2 regions of the Halomonas flagellata genome follow, and region 2 is predicted to be linked to the other one. Evidence: predicted binding sites of a transcription regulator. Region 2 holds the regulator's gene; the other holds the start of a gene.

Region 1 (10,775 bases), on a different contig from region 2:
CCGTCTCGCGCTCGGCCCTGCCCTGTTCGGCACCGGGGCGACCGGCATCATGTTCGGTATTGTGGGGATCCTGACTCATTCGCCTCGTCCGTTACCAGAATGGATTCACGCGCTGGTGAATGACTGCCATTCTACACGGTGGCGTCGAGGGAACCATGCCTGCCGTCGGCCCCCGAAACGCCACGAGGGCGCGGAAACCCGCGCCCTCGTGGCTGGCCGCACCGCGGCCGGCGATCAGTTCTTGGACTTGTCGACCAGCTGGTTGGCGGCGATCCACGGCATCATGCCGCGCAGCTTGGCGCCCACGATCTCGATCTCGTGCTCGGCATTCAGGCGGCGACGCGCGGTCATCGACGGGTAGTTGCTGTTGCCCTCGTTGATGAACATCTTGGCGTATTCGCCGGTCTGGATGCGCTTGAGCGCGTTGCGCATGGCGGCGCGAGACTGCTCGTTGATCACCTCGGTGCCGGTCACGTACTCGCCATACTCCGCGTTGTTGGAGATGGAGTAGTTCATGTTGGCGATGCCGCCCTCGTACATCAGGTCGACGATCAGCTTGAGCTCGTGCAGGCACTCGAAGTAGGCCATCTCCGGGGCATAACCGGCCTCGGTCAGGGTCTCGAAGCCGGCCTTGACCAGCTCCACCGCACCGCCGCACAGCACGGCCTGCTCGCCGAACAGGTCGGTCTCGGTCTCGTCCTTGAAGGTGGTCTCGATGATGCCGCTACGGCCACCGCCGACGCCGGCGGCATAGGAGAGCGCCAGCTCCTTGGCGGTGCCGGAGGCATCCTGGTGGATGGCGATCAGGTCGGGAATGCCGCCGCCCTTGACGAATTCGGAGCGCACGGTGTGACCCGGTGCCTTGGGCGCGATCATGATCACGTCCAGGTCCTTGCGCGGCTCGATCTGGTTGTAGTGGATGTTGAAGCCATGGGCGAAGGCCAGGGTGGCGCCCTGCTTCAGGTTCGGCTCGACCTCCTGCTCGTAGATCGCCTTCTGGTTCTCGTCCGGCGCCAGGATCATCACCACGTCGGCGGTCTTGCAGGCTTCCGGCACGCTGGCGACCTTTAGGCCGGCGGCCTCGGCCTTGGCGACGGAGGAGGAGCCGGAACGCAGGCCGACGGTGACGTCGACGCCGGACTCCTTCAGGTTGTTGGCGTGGGCATGGCCCTGGGAACCGTACCCCACGATGGTGACCTTCTTGCCCTGGATGAGGGAGAGGTCGCAGTCCTTGTCGTAGTAAACGCGCATGCTGTGCTCCTGAGAGGAAGGGGTTGGTAACGATGTCAGCGTTGATGGCCACCCGCGCCGTCTGTCGCGGCGCTGGGGGTCTGACGACCGATGTCGATACCTTACGCCAGCCGCCCCATTGCGTAAAACGCGATATTTGCAACGCCGCATGCCGAAATATGCAATACTCCCCGGATGGACATGCGCCCCCTGAAACACTTCCTGGCCCTCGCCGACACCCTGCATTTCGGCCGCGCCAGCGATGCCTGTCACGTCAGCCCCTCGACGCTTTCCCGCTCGATCCGCCAGCTCGAGGAGAGCCTCGGCGTGCGTCTGTTCGATCGCGACAACCGCCACGTCAGCCTGACCCGCCAGGGACAGACCTTCCAGGGCTATGCCCGCGAGACCCTGGAACAGTGGGAGCAGCTGCGCCTGTCGCTGATGAGCGAGGCACGCACCCTCACCGGCGAGATCAGCATCTACTGCTCGGTGACCGCTAGCTACAGCTTCCTCTACGAACTGCTCAGCGAATTCCGGGCCCGCTATCCCGGCATCGAGCTCAAGCTGCATACCGGCGACCCGGCCGAGGCCATGGCGCGGGTGCTGAGCGGCGACGAGGACATGGCGATCACCTCGCGTCCCCGCCAGGTGCCCGAGGCGCTGGCCTTCAAGTCGCTGACCCGCTCACCGCTGGTGTTCATTGCCCCCTATGACAGCCACGGCTGGATACCCTCCACCCCCGAGTCGCCCTCCGCCGAGCAGTGGCGAGAGGTGCCGATGATCCTCTCCGAGGCGGGCCTGTCGCGGGAGTACAGCAACACCTGGTTCCGGGCGCTGGGGATCGCCCCGCGGATCTACGCCCAGGTGGCCGGCCACGAGGCGATCGTCAGCATGGTGGGGCTGGGCTTCGGGGTCGGGGTGGTGCCGAAAATCGTGCTCGACAACAGCCCGCTGCGCGAGCGCGTGCGGGTACTGCCGGTGAAGCCGGAGCTGCCCCATTACGACGTCGGGCTCTGCGTGCTCGAGCGTCGCCTCAGGAGCCCGCTGATCCAGGCGCTCTGGGACGAGGTGGTCGAACGGTGAGGCACAAAAAAGCCGCCCCGAAGGGCGGCCTCTGGATTCAGCAACAAGGCATGTAGAAGACTGATTTACGTCACGAGTGAACGCAGTCGTAAATCAAAGGGACAACACCTTGTCGCCGCGGGCAATGCCCGACACTCCGGTACGCGCCACCTCGAGGATGCCCACCGGCCCCATGGCCTGCAGGAAGGCATCCAGCTTGCCGGCGTCCCCGGTGATCTGCACCGTGTAGAGGCTCGGCGAGACGTCGACGATCTGCGCACGGAAGATGTCCACGGTGCGCTTGACCTCGTCGCGGGCCGCGCCCAGCGCCTTGACCTTGATCAGCATCAACTCGCGCTCGATGTGGTTGCCCTCGGTGAGGTCGACCAGCTTGACCACGTCGATCAGCTTGTTGAGGTGCTTGGTGATCTGCTCGATCACCCGGTCGTCGCCCACGGTGGTGACCGTGAGGCGTGACAGGCTCGGGTCCTCGGTGGGCGCCACGTTCAACGTCTCGATGTTGAAGTTGCGCTGAGAGAACAGCCCCACCACACGTGACAGGGCGCCCGGTTCGTTTTCCATCAGGATCGAGATGATATGACGCATCAGGTCCGCTCCGTCTTCGAAAGCAGCATGTCGCGCATGGAGCCCAGGGGCACCTGCATCGGATAGACGTGCTCGTGCGGGTCCACGGCGACGTCGAGGAACACCAGCTCGTGCTTGTCGGCAAAGGCTCTCTCCAGTGCCGGCTCGAGCTCCTCGAGCGTCTCGACCTTCAGGGCGGTGAAGCCATACGACTCGATCAGTTTCTGGAAGTCGGGCAGCGACTCCATGTAGGAGTGCGCATGGCGGGACTTGTAGTTGAGGTCCTGCCACTGGCGCACCATGCCCAGCGAGGCATTGTTGAGGTTGACGATCTTCACGCCGCCACCGAACTGCTTACAGGTCGACAGCTCCTGCATCATCATCTGGAAGCTGCCCTCGCCGGTGACGCAGATTACCTGCTCCTCGGGGAAGTTCTGCTTGATGCCCATGGCCGCCGGGAAGCCGAAGCCCATGGTGCCGAGCCCCCCGGAGGTGATGAAGCGGTTGGGCTTGTCGAACTTGTAGTACTGGGCCGCGAACATCTGGTGCTGGCCTACGTCGGTGGTCACGTACGCCTCGCCGCGGGTGATCCGGCACAGCGCCTCGATCACCTCCTGCGGCTTGATCGGCTCGCCGGGCTGCGACGGCTCATAGAGCTTGCCGTGGCGCTCCTCGCGCCAGCCGTCGATCTTCTGCCACCACTCGGCCAGGGCCTCGGGATTGGCGATCTCCTTGCCTTGCACCAGGCTGATCATCTCGTCGATCACGCTGGCCGCGGGGCCGACGATGGGCACGTCGGCCCGCACGGTCTTGGAGACCGAGCTGGGATCGATGTCCACATGGATGATCTTGGCGGTGGGACAGAACTTGGAGGTGTTGTTGGTCACCCGATCGTCGAAGCGCGCACCGATGGCGATGATCAGGTCGGCATGGTGCATCGCCATGTTCGACTCATAGGAGCCGTGCATGCCGAGCCAGCCGAGACACTGGCGGTCGCTCTGCGGGTAGGAGCCGATCCCCATCAGGGTGGTGGTGATCGGGAAGCCCAGCCGCTTGACCAGGTCGGTCAGCCCCTCGCAGGCCCGGCCGGTGACCACGCCGCCGCCGGTGTAGAACACCGGGCGCTTGGCCTTGAGCATCATCTCCACGGCCTTCCTGATCTGGCCGGTATGCCCGCGGGTGACCGGATTGTACGAGCGCATCTTCACCTTCTTCGGGTAGACGTACTCGTAGCGCTCGGTGGGGGCGGTCATGTCCTTGGGAATGTCCACCACCACCGGACCGGGACGCCCGGTCGAGGCCAGGTAGTAGGCCTTCTTGAGGACTTCCGGAATCTCGGTCGGGTGCTTGATCGAGAAGCTGTGCTTCACGATCGGGCGGGTCACGCCGATGATGTCGGTTTCCTGGAAGGCGTCGTCACCGATCAGGTGGCTCATCACCTGACCGCACAGCACCACCATCGGAATCGAGTCCATGTAGGCGGTGGCGATGCCGGTGACCGCATTGGTGGCACCGGGACCGGAGGTGACCAGCACCGTCCCCGGCTTGCCCGAGGCCCGGGCATAACCGTCGGCCGCATGGGTCGCGGCCTGTTCATGGCGCACCAGGATGTGCTTGACCTTGTCCTGGCGGAACAGGGCGTCATAGATGTGCAGCGCCGCGCCACCTGGATAGCCATAGATGTATTCGACGCCCTCATCCTGGAGGAAGCGGGCGATCATATCCGCGCCGGAAAGCAGTTCCACAGATGTTTCTCCCCTGGAGGTCTCGAGTGCGATCCGTGCCCGCTGATCGGGTCACGGGTTCGAGTGCGGCGGTATGCCGCTGCCGGACACGCCGGCACCTGATGCCAAACCCTGGCTTAATGGGCCCTGTTGGGGCCTGCACTCTCATTCGGGAACGCCGATTTATTGCTGCGCTCGATATCTTGACCGCCGGCGGTACTCAAAGTCCTCATTTACTGCCTTGTAAACTCCGGCTTTTCCGTTCCGGCGACGGTCAACCTATCGTCGCTCGCGACATAAATCAGCAGCTCCCTTTCACGGCGGATCGCCGCGTCGGGGCGTTGGCCGCCACCGGCGGTTGGCCGATGTCGGTAGTCCTTCGGCGGGTAGAGGCCAGGTGGCCTACCCTTCGCGCGGCAGTGGGGGGTCACCCGCAGGAGTCCGCGCCCGCAATCAGGAACGGTCAAGATTCCATTAGCATCACGAAGGTGTCAACCGCCGAGGACGCTCGGGTAGCCCATGAACGGAATTTCGGCAAGGCACTTTCGCCCGGATAGCGACAGGAAAGCGCCCGCCGAACGGCATAAAAAAACCCGCCGGCATGGGGAACCGGCGGGCAAACGGTTACAGGACGCAACCTGGTTTCAGTGTAGCCAGTCGTCGACCGGGGGCCCGAGCGACAACGTAACGCTTTGTGTATCAGTGATGAAACACCAGGTGATCCTCCTCCACGTCGACATGGATGACGTCGCCCGGGGAGAACTTCCCGGCCAGCAGGTCCTGGGCCAGCGGGTTCTCGATGCGGCTCTGGATCGCCCGCTTGAGCGGTCGCGCCCCGAACACCGGGTCGAAGCCCACCACGGCCAACTGGGCCAGGGCGGCGTCGCTGACCTCGAGCGACAGGTCGTGCTCGGCCAGGCGTGACCGCAGGCGGTCGAGCTGGATGCCGGCGATGGCCTGGATCTGCTCCTGGCCCAGGGCGTGGAACACCACCACCTCGTCGATGCGGTTGATCAGCTCCGGCCGGAAGTGGTCGCCCACCACCGCCATCACCATCTCCTTCATCTGCGCGTAGTCCGCGTCGTCGCCTCCCATGCGCTGGATGATGTCCGAGCCCATGTTGGAGGTCATGACAATCACGGTGTTGCGGAAGTCCACGGTACGCCCCTGGCCGTCGGTCAGGCGGCCATCCTCCAGTACCTGCAGCAGGATGTTGAAGACGTCGTGGTGGGCCTTCTCCACCTCGTCGAGCAGCAGTACCGAGTAGGGCTTGCGGCGCACCGCCTCGGTCAGGTAGCCGCCCTCCTCATAGCCGACATAGCCGGGGGGCGCCCCGATCAGCCGCGCCACGGAGTGCTTCTCCATGAACTCCGACATGTCGATGCGCACCATGGCCTCCTCGGTGTCGAAGAGGAAGTTGGCCAGCGCCTTGCAGAGCTCCGTCTTGCCCACCCCGGTGGGGCCGAGGAACAGGAAGGAGCCGTTGGGCCGATTGGGGTCGGCCAGGCCGGCGCGCGAGCGCCGCACGGCGTTGGCCACGGCGGTGACCGCCTCGTCCTGGCCGATCACCCGCTCGTGCAGCGCCGCCTCCATGCGCAGCAGCTTGTCGCGCTCGCCCTCGAGCATCTTGGCCACCGGGATGCCGGTCCAGCGCGACACCACCTCGGCGATCTCCTCCTCGGTGACGTTGGAGCGCAGCAGCTGGTGCCTGGCGGTATCGGCCTCGGCCTCGCCGGCCTCGGCGATCTTCTTCTCCAGCGCGGGGATCACCCCGTACTGGATCTCGGACATCCGCGCCAGGTCGCCCTGGCGACGCGCCTGCTCCAGGTCGATGCGCGCCCGGTCGAGCTCGTCCTTGAACTGGGCCGCGCCCTGGATGCTGGCCTTCTCGGCCTTCCAGATCTCGTCGAGGTCGGCATACTCGCGCTCGAGCTCGCCGATCTGCTCCTCCAGGCTCTCGAGGCGCTTCTTCGAGGCCTCGTCGGTCTCCTTCTTGAGGTGCTCGCGCTCCATCTTCAACTGGATCAGCCGGCGGTCGAGGCGGTCCATCTCCTCGGGCTTGGAATCGAGCTCCATGCGGATCCGTGACGACGCCTCGTCGATCAGGTCGATTGCCTTGTCGGGCAGCTGGCGGTCGGTGATGTAGCGGGTCGACAGCTTGGCCGCGGCGATGATGGCGCCGTCGGTGATGTCGACGCCGTGGTGCACCTCGTAGCGCTCCTTGAGGCCGCGCAGGATCGCCACGGTGTCCTCCTCGGAGGGCTCGTCCACCAGCACCTTCTGGAAGCGGCGCTCCAGGGCGGCGTCCTTCTCGATGTACTTGCGGTACTCGTCCAGGGTGGTGGCGCCCACGCAGTGCAGCTCGCCGCGGGCCAGCGCCGGCTTGAGCATGTTGCCGGCATCCATGGAGCCCTCGGCCTTGCCGGCGCCGACCATGGTATGCAGCTCGTCGATGAACAGGATCACCCGGCCCTCCTCCTGGGCCAGCTCCTTGAGCACAGACTTGAGGCGTTCCTCGAACTCGCCGCGGAACTTGGCCCCGGCCAGCAGCGCACCCATGTCCAGCGACAGCACGCGCTTGTCCTTGAGCCCTTCCGGCACCTCGCCGTCGACGATGCGCTGGGCCAGGCCCTCGACGATGGCGGTCTTGCCCACGCCGGGCTCGCCGATCAGCACCGGGTTGTTCTTGGTGCGCCGCTGCAGCACCTGGATGGTGCGGCGGATCTCGTCGTCACGGCCGATCACCGGGTCGAGCTTGCCGCTGGCTGCCCGCTCGTTGAGGTCCAGGGTGTACTTCTCCAGCGCCTCGCGCTGGTCCTCGGCGTTGGGGTCGTCGACCCGCTCGCCACCGCGCACGCTGTCGACGGCGGTCTCGAGCGCCTTGCGGGTCACCCCGGCCTGGGTCAGCAGCTTGGTCACCGCATGGCCCATCTCCAGCGCCGCCAGCAGCACCAGCTCGCTGGCGATGTACTGGTCGCCCCGCTTCTGGGCCTCGCGATCGGTGAGGTTGAACAGCTTGACCAGGTCGCGGGAGGGCTGCACCTCGCCATCGAACTGGGCGACCCTGGGCAGGTCGTCGAGGTGGCCCACCAGGCCGTCGCGCAGCCGGGCGGCATCGCCGCCGGCCTTCTGGACCAGTGCCTTGACGCCGGTATCGCGGGCGTCCAGCAGCGCCAGCAGCAGGTGGCCCGGCTCGAGCTGGTTATGACCACGCCCCACGGCCAGGGACTGGGCATCCGCCACGGCGTTCTGCAGCTTGGCGGTGAACTTGTCGAAACGCATGCGCTTTCCTCCATCGGGGTGGCGACGCATTCGGACACGCCGCTCGTCCCTGTCGATTCATCTTGACACACTCAATGGAGCCAGCGTGGACCGCTTTCAAGTCGGCCACCAGGGAAAGGCACGCGCGGATTGACGCGGGTCAAGGCTGCGGGCTGCGGGCGGCGGGCGGCGGGCGGCGGGCGGCGGGCGGCGGGCGGCGGGCGGCGGGCGGTAGTTTGGCTCGACGCTCGAAGCCCGTGGCCCGGTGCTACCTGAGCCAGATCACGCTGGCCATCCGCCCGGTCTTGCCGTCGTCGCGGCGGTGGGAGTAGAAGCGCGGTTCGCAGGCGGTACAGAAGTGCCCGCCACTGATGTGCGAGACCCCCAGCCGCTCGAGGCGCAGGCGCGCCAGCTTGTAGAGATCGGCCATGTAGTGGCCGAGCCGGTAGGGGCTGGGCTCGAAGGCCTCGGTCGCCTCGGGATGCACGCCGACGAAGGCCTTCTGCACCTCGGGGCCGACCTCGAACTGGGCATTGGAGATCGCCGGGCCAAGCCACGCCAGCACCTCCTCCGCCGGCACACCGAGGGCGGCCACCGAGGCCTCGAGCACGCCGCCGGCCAGCCCGCGCCAGCCGGCATGGGCCACCCCCACCCGCTGTCCGCGGCGATCGCAGAACAGCACCGGCAGGCAGTCGGCGGTGAGCACCACGCAGGCGTGGCCCTCGTCGAAGGCCACCGCGGCATCGGCCTCGGGTGGCTCGTCCGTATAGCGCTGCTGCACCCGGGCGCCGTGGACCTGGTTCAGCCACAGCAGCGGCCGCTCGTCGGTGAGCTCCTTCTGCAGCAGGCGTCGACACAGGGTGACGTGAGCCGCGTTGTCGCCGACGTGCTCGGCCGGGTTGAAGGCGGCGAAGTCCTCCTGGCTGGGGCCGGTCTCCCGGGTGGTGACGAAGGCCCCCACGGTGACGGGGGCCGGCCAGTCGGGCAGGATCAGGGTCGGGCGCAGGTCCGGGGCATCGCTCATTGCGGGGTCCTCAACGCAGGGTCTCGACGTCGTCGCGGAGGTAGTCGAGCAGCAACAGGATGTCATCCGGCAGCGGCGCGCGGAAGGTCAGGGTCTCGCCGGAACCGGGATGGACGAAGGCCAGCTTGCGGGCGTGCAGCGCCTGGCGGGGAAACTCGCGCAGCAGCGCCTTCAGCGCTTCGCCGCCCCCCCTCGGCAGCTTGAGCCGTCCGCCATAGACGGGGTCGCCCACCAGCGGATAGCGCAGATGCGCCAGGTGCACGCGGATCTGGTGCGTGCGGCCGGTCTCGAGCCGGCAGCGCACATGGGTATGGGCACGGAAGCGCTCCACCACCCGGTAGTGGGTCACCGCCGGCTTGCCGGAGGCATTCACCGCCTGGCGCTTGCGATCCCTGGGGTGGCGGCCGATGGGTGCATCGAGGGTGCCACCGGCGGTCATCACCCCGACCGACACCGCATCGTACTCACGGGAGACACTGCGCGCCTGGAGCTGTTCGACCAGCGAGGTCTGGGCCATCAGGGTCTTGGCCACCACCATCAGCCCGGAGGTGTCCTTGTCGAGCCGATGCACGATGCCCGCCCGCGGCACCGCGGCCAGCGCCGGGCAGTGGTGCAGCAGGGCATTGAGCAGGGTGCCGTCGGGGTTTCCCGCGGCCGGGTGAACCACCAGCCCCGCCGGCTTGTCGATCACCAGCACCTCGTCGTCCTCGAAGACCACGTCCAGCGGGATCGCCTCGGGCTCGAAGCGGGCATCGTCCTCGAGCTCGGCCTGCAGCTGCAGCCGCTCGCCGCCGTAGACCTTGTCCCTCGGCCTGGCGGGAGTGCCGTCGACGGTCAGGGCCCCGGCCTTGATCCAGCCCTTGAGGCGCTCCCGGGAGAAATCGGCGAACAGTTCGGCGGCGGCCTGGTCCAGACGCAGGCCGGCCATGGCATCGGGAACGCGTTGCTGTGCTTCCAGGGTCTGGGACATAAGCGAGTGAGAGCCCCGTATGCAGATATCGGAGAGGGGTTTCCGGCGGCGCATCCGGCGCAGGATGACTGCGTTTTGCCGCACGGTGCTTTATAGTGAGCGGGTTTGCGGCCGATTCTACCACGGCCGATCCGGGTTGTTTGATACGAGGATCACGATGCGCGTTTTCACCACCCCTGCACGCCTTGCGGCCCTGGTGTTGGCCACTACCCTGCTGGCGGGCTGTGCCAGCAACGGCTCCCAGGAAGAAGAGGAAGACGAGTTTGCCGGCGTCGCCGAGCGCGAGCTCTACGAAGAGGCCCGTGAGGCCCTGGATCGCGGCCGCTACCCCACGGCGATCTCCCGGCTGGAGGCCATCGACACCCGCTTCCCCTTCGGCAACCATGCCGAGCAGGCCCAGCTGGAGCTGATCTACGCCTACTACGAGACCGACGACTGGGAGGCCACCCGCGCCGCCGCCAGCCGCTTCATCCGCCTGCACCCCAGCCACCCCCAGGCCGACTACGCCCTCTACATGCGCGGTCTGGCCGCCTGGCAGGCCGGCCGCTTCAGCCTCGAGCGGCTGCGGCTGATCGACATCTCCAAGCGTGACCTCGGTGCCTCGCGGGAGGCCTATACCGACTTCCGCGAGCTGATCAACCTCTATCCCGACAGCGAGTACGCTCCGGATGCCAAGCAGCGCATCGTCTACTTGCGCAACCTGATGGCCCGGCACGAGCTGAACGTGGCCGACTTCTACCTGCGCAAGGGCGCCTATCTGGCCGCCGTGGAGCGCGGCCGCTGGGTGGTCGAGAACTACCCGGAGTCCGAGGCCACCCGCGACGCCCTGGCGGTGATGGTGGAAGGCTACCTGGGCCTGGAGATGCGCGACCGGGCCCGCGAAGTGCTGGCCGTGCTGCTCGAGAACGCACCGCACCAC
Region 2 (13,719 bases):
CTTCCCAGCCACGTTCTGCGGCGGTTGAAGCGAAGGCTTCGTTGCCGTCGTTGTAGACCTGGATGCGGCCGTCGCCGTTCTTGTCCTCGAAGGTGATCAGGCCGGTCTCTTCCCAGGTCCGGACCCACTCGGGACGCTCCTCGTAGAGGATGGGGTTGGTGGCGGCTTCATCGTAGTTCTCGACCTGGCCGGCCATATCCGGATAGACGGTGGTCATCAGGTTCAGGCGTGCCATGGACCCCACCGCGGGAGCGGTCAGGTAGAGCAGGGCGATGAACACCAGGGCCCAGCCGGCAGACCAGCGCGCATCGGCCACCTTCGGCACGGTGAAGAAGCGGATGATGACGTGAGGCAGGCCCGCGGTACCGACCATCAGCGACAGGGTGAACAGCACCATGTTGAGCTTGTTGTCGACATCGGCCGTGTAGTCGCGGAAGCCCAGCGCATTGATCACGTCATCCAGCTTCGCCAGCAGCGGCACACCGGACTCGGAGTGGGTGCTGAACAGGCCCAGGCCGGGAATGGGGTTGCCGGTCAGCTCCAGCGAGATGAACACGGCCGGGATAGTGTAGGCGATGATCAGCACGATGTACTGGGCCACCTGGGTGTAGGTGATGCCCTTCATGCCGCCGAAGACCGCGTAGAGGAAGACGATGAAGGCCGCGATCCAGATGCCCCAGGTATTGGAGACTTCCAGGAAGCGGGAGAAGGCCACGCCAGCACCGGTCATCTGGCCGATGACGTAGGTGATCGAGGCGACGACCAGGCAGATCACGGCGACCAGGCGGGCGGTGTTGCTGTAGAAGCGGTCACCGATGAAGTCGGGCACCGTGAACTTGCCGAACTTGCGCAGGTAGGGCGCCAGCAGCATGGCCAGGATGACGTAGCCACCGGTCCAGCCCATCAGGAAGGTGGAGTTGGCGTAGCCCCCGGAGGCCAGCAGGCCCGCCATGGAGATGAAGGAGGCCGCGGACATCCAGTCGGCGGCGGTCGCCATGCCGTTGGTGATCGGGTGCACGCCGCCACCGGCCACGTAGAAGTCCTTGGTCGATCCGGCACGGGCCCAGATCGCGATGCCGATGTAGAGGGCGAAGGAGGCCCCTACGAACAGCAGGTTGATGGCAAACTGACTCATGCTGGCTTACTCCCCGAGTCCGAACTGTTTATCGAGTCGGTTCATCTTCCACGCGTAGAAGAAGATGATGCCGATGAAGGTCAGGATCGAACCCTGCTGGGCGAACCAGAAGCCCAGGTCCGTACCGCCGATGGGAATGGCTGACAGCAGGGGACGTAGCAGGATGGCGAATCCGTAGGACACCAGCGCCCAGACGATCAGGCAGCCGGCAATCAGACGGATGTTCGCCTTCCAGTAAGCAGCGGCATTGGATTTCTCATCTGCCATGGTGTTGCTCTCCACTTGTTATTGAGAGGGTGAGAAGGTGCGCCGATCATTCCACAAGCCCCATCGGGGCAATCGCACGTATACAACGACTCCCCCTCGAACGGTCCTCCTGTACGAGGATATTGCCAGCCTGTCGGTGACAAGGATTGTCGACGTGCGATTGCCCCGCATGACTCATGGTGGATACTGGGCAATGAACGGGAAAAATAAATCCCAGACTTTGGTATCATGAATAAATAGCGATGGAATGTCGTTTGTAGTTTTCTTTACATATCAGCACTTTATTAGCTGTTGTGGCCGTAGGTTGCGAGTCATCCAGAGGGGGCATAGGACGATGGTCTAGCCGGCCAGGTATGGGACGATGGTCTAATCACGCAGGGCGCTATGACGTTGGTCTAATTCGGAAAGGATAGGACGATTGTCTAGGTTCTTTCCTGGATCATCACTTTGCTATCTTGAAGTCACCGTGGCCGTGACGGGCCTATGAACCTGCGGGGTGAGACAGCCGCCTAACGAGGACAGCCCCATGGTCGATGTCGATCTCTCTCAACCGCCCTTCACCTTCCTGGATGATGAAGGACGCGCGCGCGTTCGCAGTGGTATCGACCTGGCCTATTTCGATCGTGACGAGATCATTCTCGAGGCCGGCCAGCCCGGTGAGTTCGTCTTCATCATCCATAAGGGCGAGGTCGCGGAACTGGACACGACCCTTCCCGGTGCGCGCGAGCGCATCGGCCACTACACCCATGGCGACCTGTTCGGTGCCATCAGCATCCTCAACGGCAAGAGCCGCTATCGCTTCCGCGCCGAGCAGGAGAGTCTCTGCTATCTGCTGCCGAAGGCCCTGTTCCTGCAGTTGTGCGACGACTATCCGGCCTTCGCCGAGTTCTTCCGCCAGACCCTGGCCCACAAGGCCCGCCTGTTGACCGAGCAGCGCGCCGAGGGGGGGGTGACCATGGCCGGCTTCATGCTGGCCAGGGTCAGCGAGTGCATGCGCCAGCCGCTCTGCGTGGGGCCGGCGTCGACCATCGCCGAGGCGGTGGCCACCCTGCATGACAGTCACGCCGATAGTCTGCTGGTCAACGGCGAGCAGGGGGCGGGCATGGTCACCAAGACCGACCTGCTCAACGCCCTGGTGCTGGAGGGGCGTGAGCAGGACAGCCCGGTGCAGGCGGTGGCCCACTTCGAGCTGGTGACGGTGACGCCGGACCAGTACCTGTTCGAGGTGCTGGTGGTGATGACTCGCCACAAGGTGGAGCGGGTGGTGGTCATGGAGCAGGACGCGCCCTGCGGCGTGGTCGAGCTGACCGACGTGCTCAGCTACTTCTCCAGCCGCAGCTACGTGGTCAGCCTGCAGGTGGCGCAGGCGGACAGCCTCGAGGCGCTGGCCGCGGCCAGCCGGCGTACCCCGGAGCTGGTGAGGGCGCTGATGGCCCAGGGAGTCAAGCTGCGCTTCGCCATGGGGCTGCTGGCGGCGCTGAACGGCCGCATCATGAACAAGGCCTGGGGCTTTCTGATCGACGAGCGCTACCACGGCGACAGCTGCCTGATGGTGATGGGCAGCGAGGGGCGCGGGGAACAGATTCTCAAGACCGATCAGGACAATGGCCTGATCCTGGCCGATGACCTCGACTGGCCCGACTGCGCCGAGCAGATGCAGCGACTCACCGACACCCTGATCGAGCTCGGCTATCCGCCCTGCCCGGGCAATATCATGGTTTCCAACCCGGAGTGGGTGGGCAGCGTGACCCAGTGGCGCGGCCGCATTGCCCGCTGGGCGGCGGGCCGCGACGGCGACAGCCTGATGAAGCTCGCCATCCTGCTCGACTCCCACGCGGTGGCAGGCAACCCGACCCTGCTCGAGCAGGTCCGCGAGGAGCTGTTCGAGCGCTGCTCCCGGGACGAGATCCTGCTCTCCTACTTTGCCCGCCCGGCATTGCGCTTCTCCACGCCGCTGACCCTGTTCGGCTCGTTGAAGAAGCCCCAGCACGGCATCGACATCAAGAAGGGCGGCATCTTCCCCATCGTCCACGGGGTGCGTGCCATGGCTCTGGAGCGCGGCATCCGCCTGACCTCGACGCTGGAGCGCCTCGACGCCCTGGCCGAGGACGGTCGCCTGGAGGCTCGTTTCGCCGAGGACCTGGGCGAGGCGCTGTCACTGTTCACCCAACTGCGCCTCGAGCAGCAGCTGGCGCGCCTGGACGGCGATGGCAGCAAGGGCGGGAAGCCCGATCGGGTGGTGGTGCAGGAACTCTCGTCGCTGGAGCGCGACCTGCTCCGCGAGGCGCTGCACATCGTCAAGGATTTCAAGCAGCGCCTGTCGCATCGCTTCCATCTGGAATACTCATGACGCGCGGCGCTCTTTCAGGGATCGACAACAACAACAGGAGGTCACTCCATGCTCAAGGTACTGCGCCGGGCCGCCGACCGGCGTCGCCAGGCCGACGGCTATTATGCCTGGTTGTTCCAGCCCTACACCGGCGACGAGCTGGTCGCCATCGATAGCGAGACCACCGGGCTCGATACCCGCAGTGCCGAACTGGTGTCGCTGGCGGCGGTGAAGATTCGCGGCGATCGGGTGCTGGCCAGCGAATCACTGGACCTGCGCCTGCAGCGGCCCGCGTCGCTGAGTGGCGACTCGATACGCATCCACGGCCTGCGTGGCATCGACCTGGAGGGTGGCGAAAGCATCGGGGCGGCACTGGGCCGCTTCCTTGACTTCATCGGCAACCGGCCGCTGGTGGGCTGGTGCCTGGATTTCGATCTGTCGATCATCAACCGGGAGTTGCGGCCGCGCTTCGGCTTCGACCTGCCCAATGCCGGCATCGACGTGGCGCATGCCTATGTCCGTCAGCTACGCCGCAGCCATCCCGAGGTCGAGCCGGGCCTGCGCTTCGAGCAGGTGGCCGGCGCCCTGGGAGTGCCGGTGATGGGACGCCACACCGCCCTGGGCGATGCCGTGACCACGGCGCTGATGTATCTGCGCCTGGAGCGAGGCGCCATGCTGGCGAAGCGGAGCTCGTGAGCCCCTCGTCTCGAGGGGCAGCCACGGCATGGGCATCCTCCGGGCCGTCGACGCCGTACCGTCGCCAGGCGGCGGCGGTGGTGGTAGGATAGGCACCCGTGATTTCCAGCCGCTCTGGCAGCGCCCCGACCATGCAAGACGCCGTGATCTTCGACCCCAACCCTGCCGATGCTCCCGCCACAGCAGGCGACGCCACCACCCTCGATGCCAGGGGCAAGCGCGAGTTCAACAAGCTGCAGAAGCGCCTGCGACGCCAGGTGGGCAATGCCATCATCGACTACGAGATGATCGGCGAGGGCGACCGGGTGATGGTCTGCCTGAGCGGCGGCAAGGACAGCTACACCATGCTCGAGATCCTGCGCAGCCTGCAGCGCAATGCTCCGGTGCGCTTCTCGCTGGTGGCGGTCAACCTCGACCAGAAGCAGCCCGGTTTCCCCGAGCAGGTGTTGCCCGAGTACCTGGATGGCATCGGGGTGGAGTACCACATCCTCGAGCGCGACACCTACTCGGTGGTCAAGGAGAAGACCCCCGAGGGCAAGACCACCTGTGCGCTCTGTTCGCGGCTGCGTCGCGGCTCGCTCTACGGCTTCGCCGAGGAGATCGGTGCCACCAAGATCGCCCTGGGCCACCATCGCGAGGACATCCTCGAGACGCTGTTCCTCAACCTCTTCTTCGGCGGCAGCCTCAAGGCGATGCCGCCCAAGCTGCTCTCCGACGACGGCCGGAACATCGTCATCCGTCCGCTGGCCTATTGCCGGGAGGCGGACATCGCCGAGTTCGCGCGGCTGATGGACTTCCCGATCATCCCCTGCAATCTCTGCGGTTCCCAGCCCAACCTGCAGCGCCAGGTGGTCAAGGAGATGCTCGCCGAATGGGAGGCCAGGCACCCCGGCCGGCTCGAGAGCATGTTCAAGGCGGTGACCAACGTGGCGCCCTCGCAGTTGGCCGACCGCAAGCTTTTCGACTTCGCCGGCCTGGAGGAGAAGCAGGCCCGGCGGCAGGCCGACCGCATCGATATCCGCCAAGAGTCATAAGCTGGAAGAGCGGCGCTTCGCGCCTGGAAGCTTAAAGAAAAAACCTTGACGCCAGGGCTGGTGGCAACATGCTGATTTCCAGCTTCCAGCTTCCAGCTTCCAGCTTCCAGCTTCCAGCTTCCAGCTTCCAGCTTCCAGCTTCCAGCTTCCAGCTTCCAGCTTCCAGCTTCCAGCTTCCAGCTTCCAGCTTCCAGCTTCCAGCTGGCGCGCAGCGCCTCAGCGCGCGCCTTCCTCCTCGGCGACCTGTGCCAGGGCCGCCAGGTCGAGGATGTTGACCTCGCGGCCGGAGACGGCCACCAGCCCCTGCGTCTGGAAGCGGCCGAGGATGCGACTCACCGTCTCCACCGCCAGCCCCAGGTAGTTGCCGATATCGGCCCGGGACATGGAGAGGCGGAAGCTGTAGGGCGAGTAGCCGCGGCGGCGGAAGCGGTCGGAGAGGCCGGCGAAGAAGGTCGCCAGGCGCTGGTCGGCGGTCTTGCGGGACAGCAGCCGCATCATGCGGCGGTCGTCGCGCATCTCCTTGCTCATGCTGCGGTAGAGCTGGGTGCGCAGCTCCGGCAGCTCCTCGGAGAGGGCGTCGAGGCGGTCGAAGGGAATCTCGCAGACGGTGGTGGTCTCGAGCGCCACCACCGTGCCGGGATAGCGCGCCTCGTCGATGCCATCGAGGCCCACCAGCTCGCTGGGCAGGTAGAAGTTGGTCAACTGGTCCTCGCCGCAGCCCTCGGTGGTGACCTGCTTGAGGCTGCCCGAGCGCACGGCGTAGATGCTGGTGAAGGCGCTGTCCTGGCGGAACAGCGCCTCGCCCTTCTTCAGGGGAGCGCGGCGCCGGATGATGGCGTCGAACTGGTCCATGTCCTGGAGCTCGAGTGCCAGCGGCAGGCAGAGCGAGCTGAGGCTGCAGGTCTGGCAGCGGGTCTCGTGCAGCAGGGAACGCCGCCTGCCGGTCGCGGTATCAGGCATGCTCTCCTCCATGATGGTGACTCTGCCACCATTATGGGGGATTCGTCCGGGCCGGCATAGCATCCCTTTGGAGGTAGCCTCCGGCCATCGGAGGTAGTCCCTCACCGGAGGCGTGAGCGGGGCGAGGCCGGCTGGTCCGGGAGCTGGGGGTCGAAGGCCATGGCGAGGTGCCGGAGCAGCAGCCGGCCGATCGGCGTGACGACGAGCCGGGGGCCGGCACGCTCCACCAGGCCATCGCGCTCGGCTCCTTCCAGCCGGGCCAGGACATCGGCCAGCCGGGCCTCGGCATCGACCCCGAAGGCCTGGCCCAGCGCCTCGAGATCGAGGGACAGGTCGCATATCAGGCGCTCGCTGGCGTGCCGCCGCAGGCAGTCGTCGAATGTCAGGCGCCGTCCGCGGTCGGTGGCCAGGCGGCCGGCATCCAGCGCCGCCTCATAGGCGGCGAGCCCCACGGGGTTCCGGGCGTAGGCGTCATCGACCCGGCTGATCGCCGAGACGCCGAGCCCCACCAGGTCGCACCGGGCGTGGCTGGAGTAGCCCCGGACGTCGTGCGTGAGGCTACCCTGGCGCTGGGCCTTTGCCAGGCTGTCGTCGGGGCGGGCGAAGTGGTCCATGCCGATGTGCACATAGCCCGCCGCGGTCAGCATCTCGAGGGTGGTATGCAGCATCGCCAGCGTCTCCTCGGGCCCGGGCAGGTCCTCGGCGTGGATGCGGCGCTGGGGCGTGAAGCGTTCGGGCAGGTGAGCATAGTGGAACACCGACAGCCGGGCCGGGGCCATGGCGATCACCTGCGCCAGGGTCTCGGCGAAACTGTCGCGGGTCTGCAGCGGCAGGCCATAGATCAGGTCGAGGTTGAGCGAGCGGAAGCCGAGGCGGTCGGCTTCGTCGATCAGCGACTCGGTGAGTACCCGGGGCTGGACCCGGTTGATCGCCTGCTGCACCCTGAGGTCCAGGTCCTGGACGCCGAGGCTCAGGCGGTTGAAGCCGAGTGCCTGCAGATGGCGCAGGGTGAGGACATTGGCCTCCCGGGGGTCGATCTCGATGGCGTAGTCACGCTCCCTCGAGCCCGAGAGCCCGAAACGGGCATCGAGGCGATCGATCAGGTCGCTCATCTGGTCGAGGGTGAGGAAGGTCGGGGTGCCGCCGCCCCAGTGCAGCTGCTGGACCTCCCGGGCGGCGTCGAGATGGCGGGAGGTGAGCACCATCTCCCGGTCGAGGCGCGACAGGTACGGCTCGGCCAGCCGCGTGTCCCCGGTGGCGATCTTGTTGCAGGCACAGTAGAAGCAGGCCTGGCGGCAGAAGGGCACATGGACATAGAGCGACAAGGCACGGCCCGCGTCGTTGCTGCGGGCGAGGGCCGCGGTGAAGTCGTCGGGCCCGAAGTCCTCCCGGAAGCCGAGGGCCGTGGGATGTGAGGTGGGGCGCGGGCCGCAGGCGTCGTAGCGGCGCAGCAGTACCGGGTCCCAGGCGAACTGGGCGGAACCCCCTGGGCCTTCGCGCGTCGCGTGAGCGGACATGACGGCACTCCGGATGATGGACATGCCTCGATGGTAGCGAGGGCGACCCCCGGCCGTGTTGAGCTGCGTCAAGCGGGAACGAGATCGTCGGGGGGTCAGGCGTGGCCGCCGGCGGGCAGCAGCATCCAGAGCTGCCACAGGGCGAAGGCGATGATCGACGCCGCGGCCAGGGTGCGGGTGGCGCGGTGGCGGATCAGGCTGCCGAGCTGGCGTGTCGCCAGGCCGGTGACCAGCAGGGCCGGCAGGGTACCCAGGCCGAAGGCGCCCATCAGCAGGGCGCCCTGGTGCGGGGCGGCGGTGGCCAGGCTCCAGGCGAGCATGGAGTAGACCAGCCCGCACGGCAACCAGCCCCAGACTGCCCCCAGCGCCACCGCCTGGGGAACCTTCACCACAGGCATCAGCCGCCGGCCCAGCGGCTCCAGGTGGCGCCACAGCCGCTTGCCGACGGCCTCCACCCTGAGCAGCCCCTTCCACCAGTCGGCGATATAGAGCGCCATCAGGATCAGCATCACCGCGGCCAGCCCCTGCAGCACCAGGCGGGCCGTGGGGGTGATGGCGACCAGGGTGCCGAGCCCGGCCACCAGCGCACCGGCGGTCATGTAGCTGGTGATGCGCCCCAGGTTGTAGCCGAGCAGCAATCCGGAGAGCCGTGTCGGGGAGCGCAGGCTGGGGGGCACGGCGAAGGTCAGCACACTCATGATGCCGCCGCACATGCCGATGCAGTGGGCGCCGCCGAGCAGGCCGAAGACGAAGGCCGCCAGCAGGGGCGGTAGACCCAGGCCGGTGGGATCCATCAGCGCGGCGGTTCCTCCCGGTCAGCGGGGGCGTCGTCGACCTCGCCACGCGACTGTCGCCGGCGCTGGCGCTCCTCGGGGGGGAGGTCGTTCTCGTCCTCGTCGAAGAGGATGCGATGGGCGGGGCCCTCGAGATCCTCGAACTGGTCATGCTTCACGGCCCAGAAGAAGGCCCAGACGGCGAGGCCGAGCAGGATCAGCGACAGCGGAATCAGCAGGTAGAGGATGCTCATGCGTTCACCAGCCGTGGGGTCGGAACGAAGGGCGCGGCGGCCGAGCGGAAGCGGTTGAGTCGCAGGGCATTGCCCACCACCACCAGCGAACTGGCCGACATGCCCAACGCGGCGACCCAGGGCGGCACGATGCCGATGGCCGCCAGCGGCAGTGCCGAGACGTTGTAGCACACCGACCAGATCATGTTCTGGCGCATGACCCGGCGGGTGGCCCGACTGATCTCGATGGCTTCGACGATACGCGCCAGCCGTGGGCTGAGCAAGACGGCGTCGGCACTGGTGCGGGCCAGGTCGGTGGCGCCGTTCATGGCGATGGCCACGTCGGCCCCGGCCAGCACCGGCACGTCGTTGATGCCATCGCCGACCATGGCCACCTTCTCGCCCCCGGCCTGCAGGGAGCGGATGCGCGCGAGCTTGTCCTCCGGGCTGGCCGAGGCCTGCCAGGTGACGATGCCGAGCCGCGCGGCGAGCCGGCCCACCGCCTCGGGAGTATCGCCGGAGAGCAACTCCACCTGCAGCCCCAGCGCCTGGAGGGCGGTGATGGTGTCGGCCGCATCCTCGCGCACATGATCCTGCAGCATGAACCAGGCGCGTGGCTCGCCCGCCTCGGCGAGCAGCAGCCACTGCCCCTCGCCCGGCGGGCTCGGCGGCTGTGCCGGCGCGGCGAAATCGGGTTTGCCCAGGCGCCAGGGGCGTCCCTCGATCTCGCCCTCCAGGCCCTGGCCGGTGCGGCTGACCGGGTTCCGGGCGCGCACCGTGGCGTCGCGGTGTGGATGGAAGGCGCGGGCGATGGGGTGCTCCGAGCTCGCCTCGAGGGCCGCGGCCAGCACCCGGGCGCGTGCCTCGTCGAGGTCGCCGAGCGGGCGGGTCTCCACCAGTGCCATGCGCCCTGTGGTCAGGGTGCCGGTCTTGTCGAGGATCACCCTGTCGAGCCGGGAGAGCGCCTCGATGGCGTTGGCGCGGGTCACCAGCACGCCGCGGCGGCGCAGCTGGCCGTGGCCGGCGGTCAGCGCCGTGGGGGTGGCGAGCGCCAGGGCGCAGGGGCAGGTCACCACCAGCACCGAGAGGGTGACCCAGAGCATCCGCGAGGGGTCGATGAACCACCAGGCAGTGGAGACACAGGCGGTCACCAGCAGCAGACGCAGCACGAAGAGGTGCGACATGCGGGCAGCCATCCGGGCCAGTCGCGGACGGCTGGCGAAGGCGCGGTCGGTGAGGTCGACGATGCCGGCGACCCGGGCCTCGCGCCCGGCGTGGGTGACGCGCACCACCAGCGGGCTCTCGACGTTCTGGCTGCCGCCGGTGACGGTCTCCCCCGGGCGGCGCGCCACCGGCAGGTACTCGCCGGTGAGCATCGATTCGTCGAGGCTCGACTCGCCATCCTCGATCACCCCGTCGGCGGGCACGCCGTGGCCGGGCTTGACCAGTACCCGGTCGCCGGGGGCGAGTTCGCTGGCCGGCAGGATGCGCTCCTCGCCCTCGTCGGTGAGGCGGATCGCCGAGAGCGGCAGGACGCCGGTCATGGCATTGCCGCTGTGACCGCTGCGGCGCCGGGCGCGGGCCTCCACGTAGCGACCGAAGAGCAGGAAGCAGGTGAACATGGTTACCGAGTCGAAGTAGACCTCGCCGGTGCCGGAGAGCACCGCATAGCCGCTGGCGAGGTAGGCGCCGCCGATGGCGAGCGACACCGGCACGTCCATGCCCAGTACCCGGGTGCGCAGGTCGCGCACGGCATTGCGGAAGAAGGGCAGGGCCGAGAAGAACACCACCGGGGTGGCCAGGGCGAAGGAGAGCCAGTGGAAGAGGGCGAGGAAGTCGTCGCTGATCTCACCGGGCGCGGACACATAGATGGGGATGGAGAACATCATTACCTGGGCCATGCCCACGGCGGCGACGATCAGTCGGCGCACGTTCATGCGCTCCTCCCGCTGCAGGCGGCTCTGGGCCTCGTCGGGCTCGTAGGGCTGGGCCTGGTAGCCGATCGCCGCCATCTCGGCGAGGATCCGCGACAGCTTGACCCGCTGCGGGTCCCAGCTCACCCGCACCCGGTGGTGGGTCAGGTTGACGGCGCTGGAGTCGATGCCCTCCAGGGCGTTGAGCCGGTGCTCGATCAGCCAGGCACAGGCGGCACAGGTGATGCCGTCCACCGCGAGGGTGGCATGGACGCCTCCGCCATCGGCCTCGGGGTGGACGAACTGTCGCTGGAGGCCGGCGTCGTCGAACACCGCCCAGGTCTCGGCCCTGACCGCCTGGCGGTCGTCGGGGCGCTCGGGCAGCTCGGTGCGGAAGCGGTAGTAGCTCGCGAGACCGCCGTCGACGATGGCATGGGCCACCGCCTCGCAGCCGGGGCAGCAGAGGGGCCGCGCCCGGTCGTCGAGGGTGATCGACCAGGGGGCTCCCTCGGGCACCTGGTTGCCGCAGTGGTAGCAGTCGTGGCCGGTAGCGGCGGTGGCTTCTACGGTCATGGGCGGGTCGGGGGCACGACGACGAGGCGGAAAGCGGTCATTCGGCCGCCGGGCGACCCGGGGTCAGGGCGATGCTCCCCTCGTCGGGGAAGCGTGCCTCGCCGACCAGCCGCCATTCCGGGCCCTCGCCGGCGGGCTGCAGCTGCAGGTACCAGCGATAGCGCAGGTTGTCCGGCGCCTGGGCCAGGTAGCGACCCTCGCGGACATGCTCGAGCACCAACTCCTGGTCGCGATCGGCCGCGGTGGGGAAGATCAACTTGAGCACCAGCCGCTCGGGGCGGGTGTCGCCCCCCAGGTCGAGCACCACGTCGCTGGTGAGGGGGTCGATGCGCAGTCGGGCCTCGAGGCCCAGGTCGGCGGCGCGCTGCTGCTTGGCCAGCACCATGTTGATGGCGCGGCCGTGCTCGTAGTAGTCCTCCTGCACCATGCCGTCGAAGGAGCGCACCGACAGTACCGCGAAGGTGGTGCTGACGGTGATCGCCGACAGCAGCAGGCCGATCAGGAACCAGGGCCAGAACTGCTTGTACCAGGGGGGCACGGGATGGGCTTGCACGGTTATCTCCGGATCTGTCCGATGAAGCGTGTGTCGCGCGTCAGGCGGATGCGGTCGTCGCCCTCGGCTGCGAGGTGCAGCTGGATATCGTGGCTCGGCAGCTCGATGACGTCCGGGGCGGCGGTGATGCTCGCCACGGCCTGGCGTGATGTGCCGGCGGGCACCCGGATACTGTCGGTATCCAGTTCGAGGCCGGGCAGGCCGCTGACCTCCAGGCGATAGACTCGGTCCTCGCGGTCGAGGTTGCGGATGGTCAGCGTGTAGGCATTGCTGACGCGCCCCTCGCGGGTCATCTGGAACAGCTGGTTGCGCTCGCGCTCGACCTCGAAGCCCAGCGGCATGCGCTCGGACAGTGCCCAGGCGAAGGCGCCGACCATCACCAGCAGCGCCGCCAGGTAGCCGAGCAGGCGCGGGCGCAGGATGCGACTCGGCCTGCCCTCCAGGGCGTTCTCGGTGGTGTAGCGGATCAGGCCCCGCGGGTAGCCCATCTTGTCCATCACGCTGTCGCAGGCATCGATGCAGGCCGCACAGGTGATGCACTCGTACTGCAGGCCCTCACGGATGTCGATGCCGGTGGGGCAGACCTGCACGCAGAGGTCGCAGTCGATGCAGTCGCCGTACCCCGCCTCGCGCGCCTCCTGGTGGCCGAGGCTCCGTTTGCGGGGGCCGCGGGGTTCGCCGCGGGCCTCGTCGTAGGAGACGATCAGGGTGTCGGCGTCGAACATCACCGACTGGAAGCGGGCGTAGGGGCACATGTAGATGCACACCTGTTCGCGCAGCCAGCCGGCGTTGAGATAGGTGAAGACCAGGAAGAAGCCGACCCAGAAGTAGGACCAGCCATGGGCCTGCAGCGTCGGCAGTTCTACCACCAGGTCGCGGATCGGCGTGAAGTAGCCGACGAAGGTGACGCCGGTGGCCAGGGCGATGGCCAGCCAGACGGCGTGCTTGGTCCCCTTGCGCCAGGCCTTGTCGAGGGTCATCGCTGCCCTGTCGAGCTTGATGCGCCGGTTGCGCGGCCCCTCCAGGCGATGCTCGAACCAGATGTACAGGAAGGTCCAGACGCTCTGGGGACAGGTGTAACCGCACCAGACGCGGCCGGCGAAGACGGTGATGAGGAACAGGCCGAAGGCGCAGATGATCAGCAGCCAGGAGAGCAGCATGAACTCCTGGGGGTAGAAGGTGGCGGCGAAGATATGGAATTCGCGCCCCGGCAGGTCGAACCAGACCGCCGGGCGATCTCCCCACTGCAGCCAGGGCAGGCCGAAGAAGAGCAGCATCAGCCCCCAGTTGGCACCGCGGCGGAGGCGCTGGAAGAGCCCCTTGATCTCGCGCACGTAGATGTGGCGCCGGCTGGCGTACATCTCCTGGGTGACGGTTTCCCCGGGCGCATGATGGCCGACCGGGGTCGGGGTGACGTCTGTCGTCGGTATCTTGTCGCTCATGGCAGGCTCACGGAGGGCTCGACGGGAGGAGGGCAGGAACGAGCGCGGTTCATTGTATCGGCCCCTCGACCCAACGAGACAGGGTGCGACCCGAGGCCGCACCCTGTCCGTCCAGTGCGGGCCGCCTCAGTCCTGGAGGCGCAGGCTGTAGACATAGGCGGCGACCAGGTGGACCCGCTCCTCGCCGATATAGGCCGCCTGGGCCGGCATGTGGCCGTTGCGGCCGTTGCGCAGGGTCTGGCGCACCGCATCGGCGACGCTCTGCCCCGGGGCCCGGTAGAGCCAGGTGTCGTT

The links. The regulator FNR, encoded in region 2, switches genes on or off when oxygen is low (the NO sensors DNR and NnrR bind a similar motif). The targets are predictions, from matches to a motif close to TTGATNTANATCAA.
Region 1: clpB (ATP-dependent chaperone ClpB) is a predicted target of FNR. The motif match lies at 8,013-8,026, and genes of this name have one in related genera.

Annotation. Positions count from the first base shown of each region.
Region 1 covers NZ_JAKVPY010000019.1:75,981-86,755, reverse strand. The annotation lists gene pssA (CDP-diacylglycerol--serine O-phosphatidyltransferase) at 1-79, opposite strand, end outside; gene ilvC (ketol-acid reductoisomerase) at 235-1,251, opposite strand; gene ilvY (HTH-type transcriptional activator IlvY) at 1,426-2,313, shown strand; gene ilvN (acetolactate synthase small subunit) at 2,407-2,898, opposite strand; gene MKP05_RS15475 (acetolactate synthase 3 large subunit) at 2,898-4,622, opposite strand; gene clpB (ATP-dependent chaperone ClpB) at 5,301-7,883, opposite strand; gene pgeF (peptidoglycan editing factor PgeF) at 8,131-8,886, opposite strand; gene rluD (23S rRNA pseudouridine(1911/1915/1917) synthase RluD) at 8,897-9,856, opposite strand; gene MKP05_RS15455 (outer membrane protein assembly factor BamD) at 10,014-10,775, shown strand, end outside.
Region 2 covers NZ_JAKVPY010000015.1:15,699-29,417, forward strand. The annotation lists gene MKP05_RS13080 (sodium:solute symporter family protein) at 1-1,135, opposite strand, end outside; gene MKP05_RS13085 (DUF4212 domain-containing protein) at 1,142-1,402, opposite strand; gene MKP05_RS13090 (DUF294 nucleotidyltransferase-like domain-containing protein) at 1,929-3,752, shown strand; gene MKP05_RS13095 (3'-5' exonuclease) at 3,801-4,427, shown strand; gene ttcA (tRNA 2-thiocytidine(32) synthetase TtcA) at 4,559-5,461, shown strand; gene fnr (fumarate/nitrate reduction transcriptional regulator Fnr) at 5,678-6,421, opposite strand; gene hemN (oxygen-independent coproporphyrinogen III oxidase) at 6,523-7,938, opposite strand; gene MKP05_RS13115 (sulfite exporter TauE/SafE family protein) at 8,034-8,732, opposite strand; gene ccoS (cbb3-type cytochrome oxidase assembly protein CcoS) at 8,732-8,965, opposite strand; gene MKP05_RS13125 (heavy metal translocating P-type ATPase) at 8,962-11,430, opposite strand; gene MKP05_RS13130 (FixH family protein) at 11,468-11,989, opposite strand; gene ccoG (cytochrome c oxidase accessory protein CcoG) at 11,986-13,425, opposite strand; gene ccoP (cytochrome-c oxidase, cbb3-type subunit III) at 13,552-13,719, opposite strand, start outside.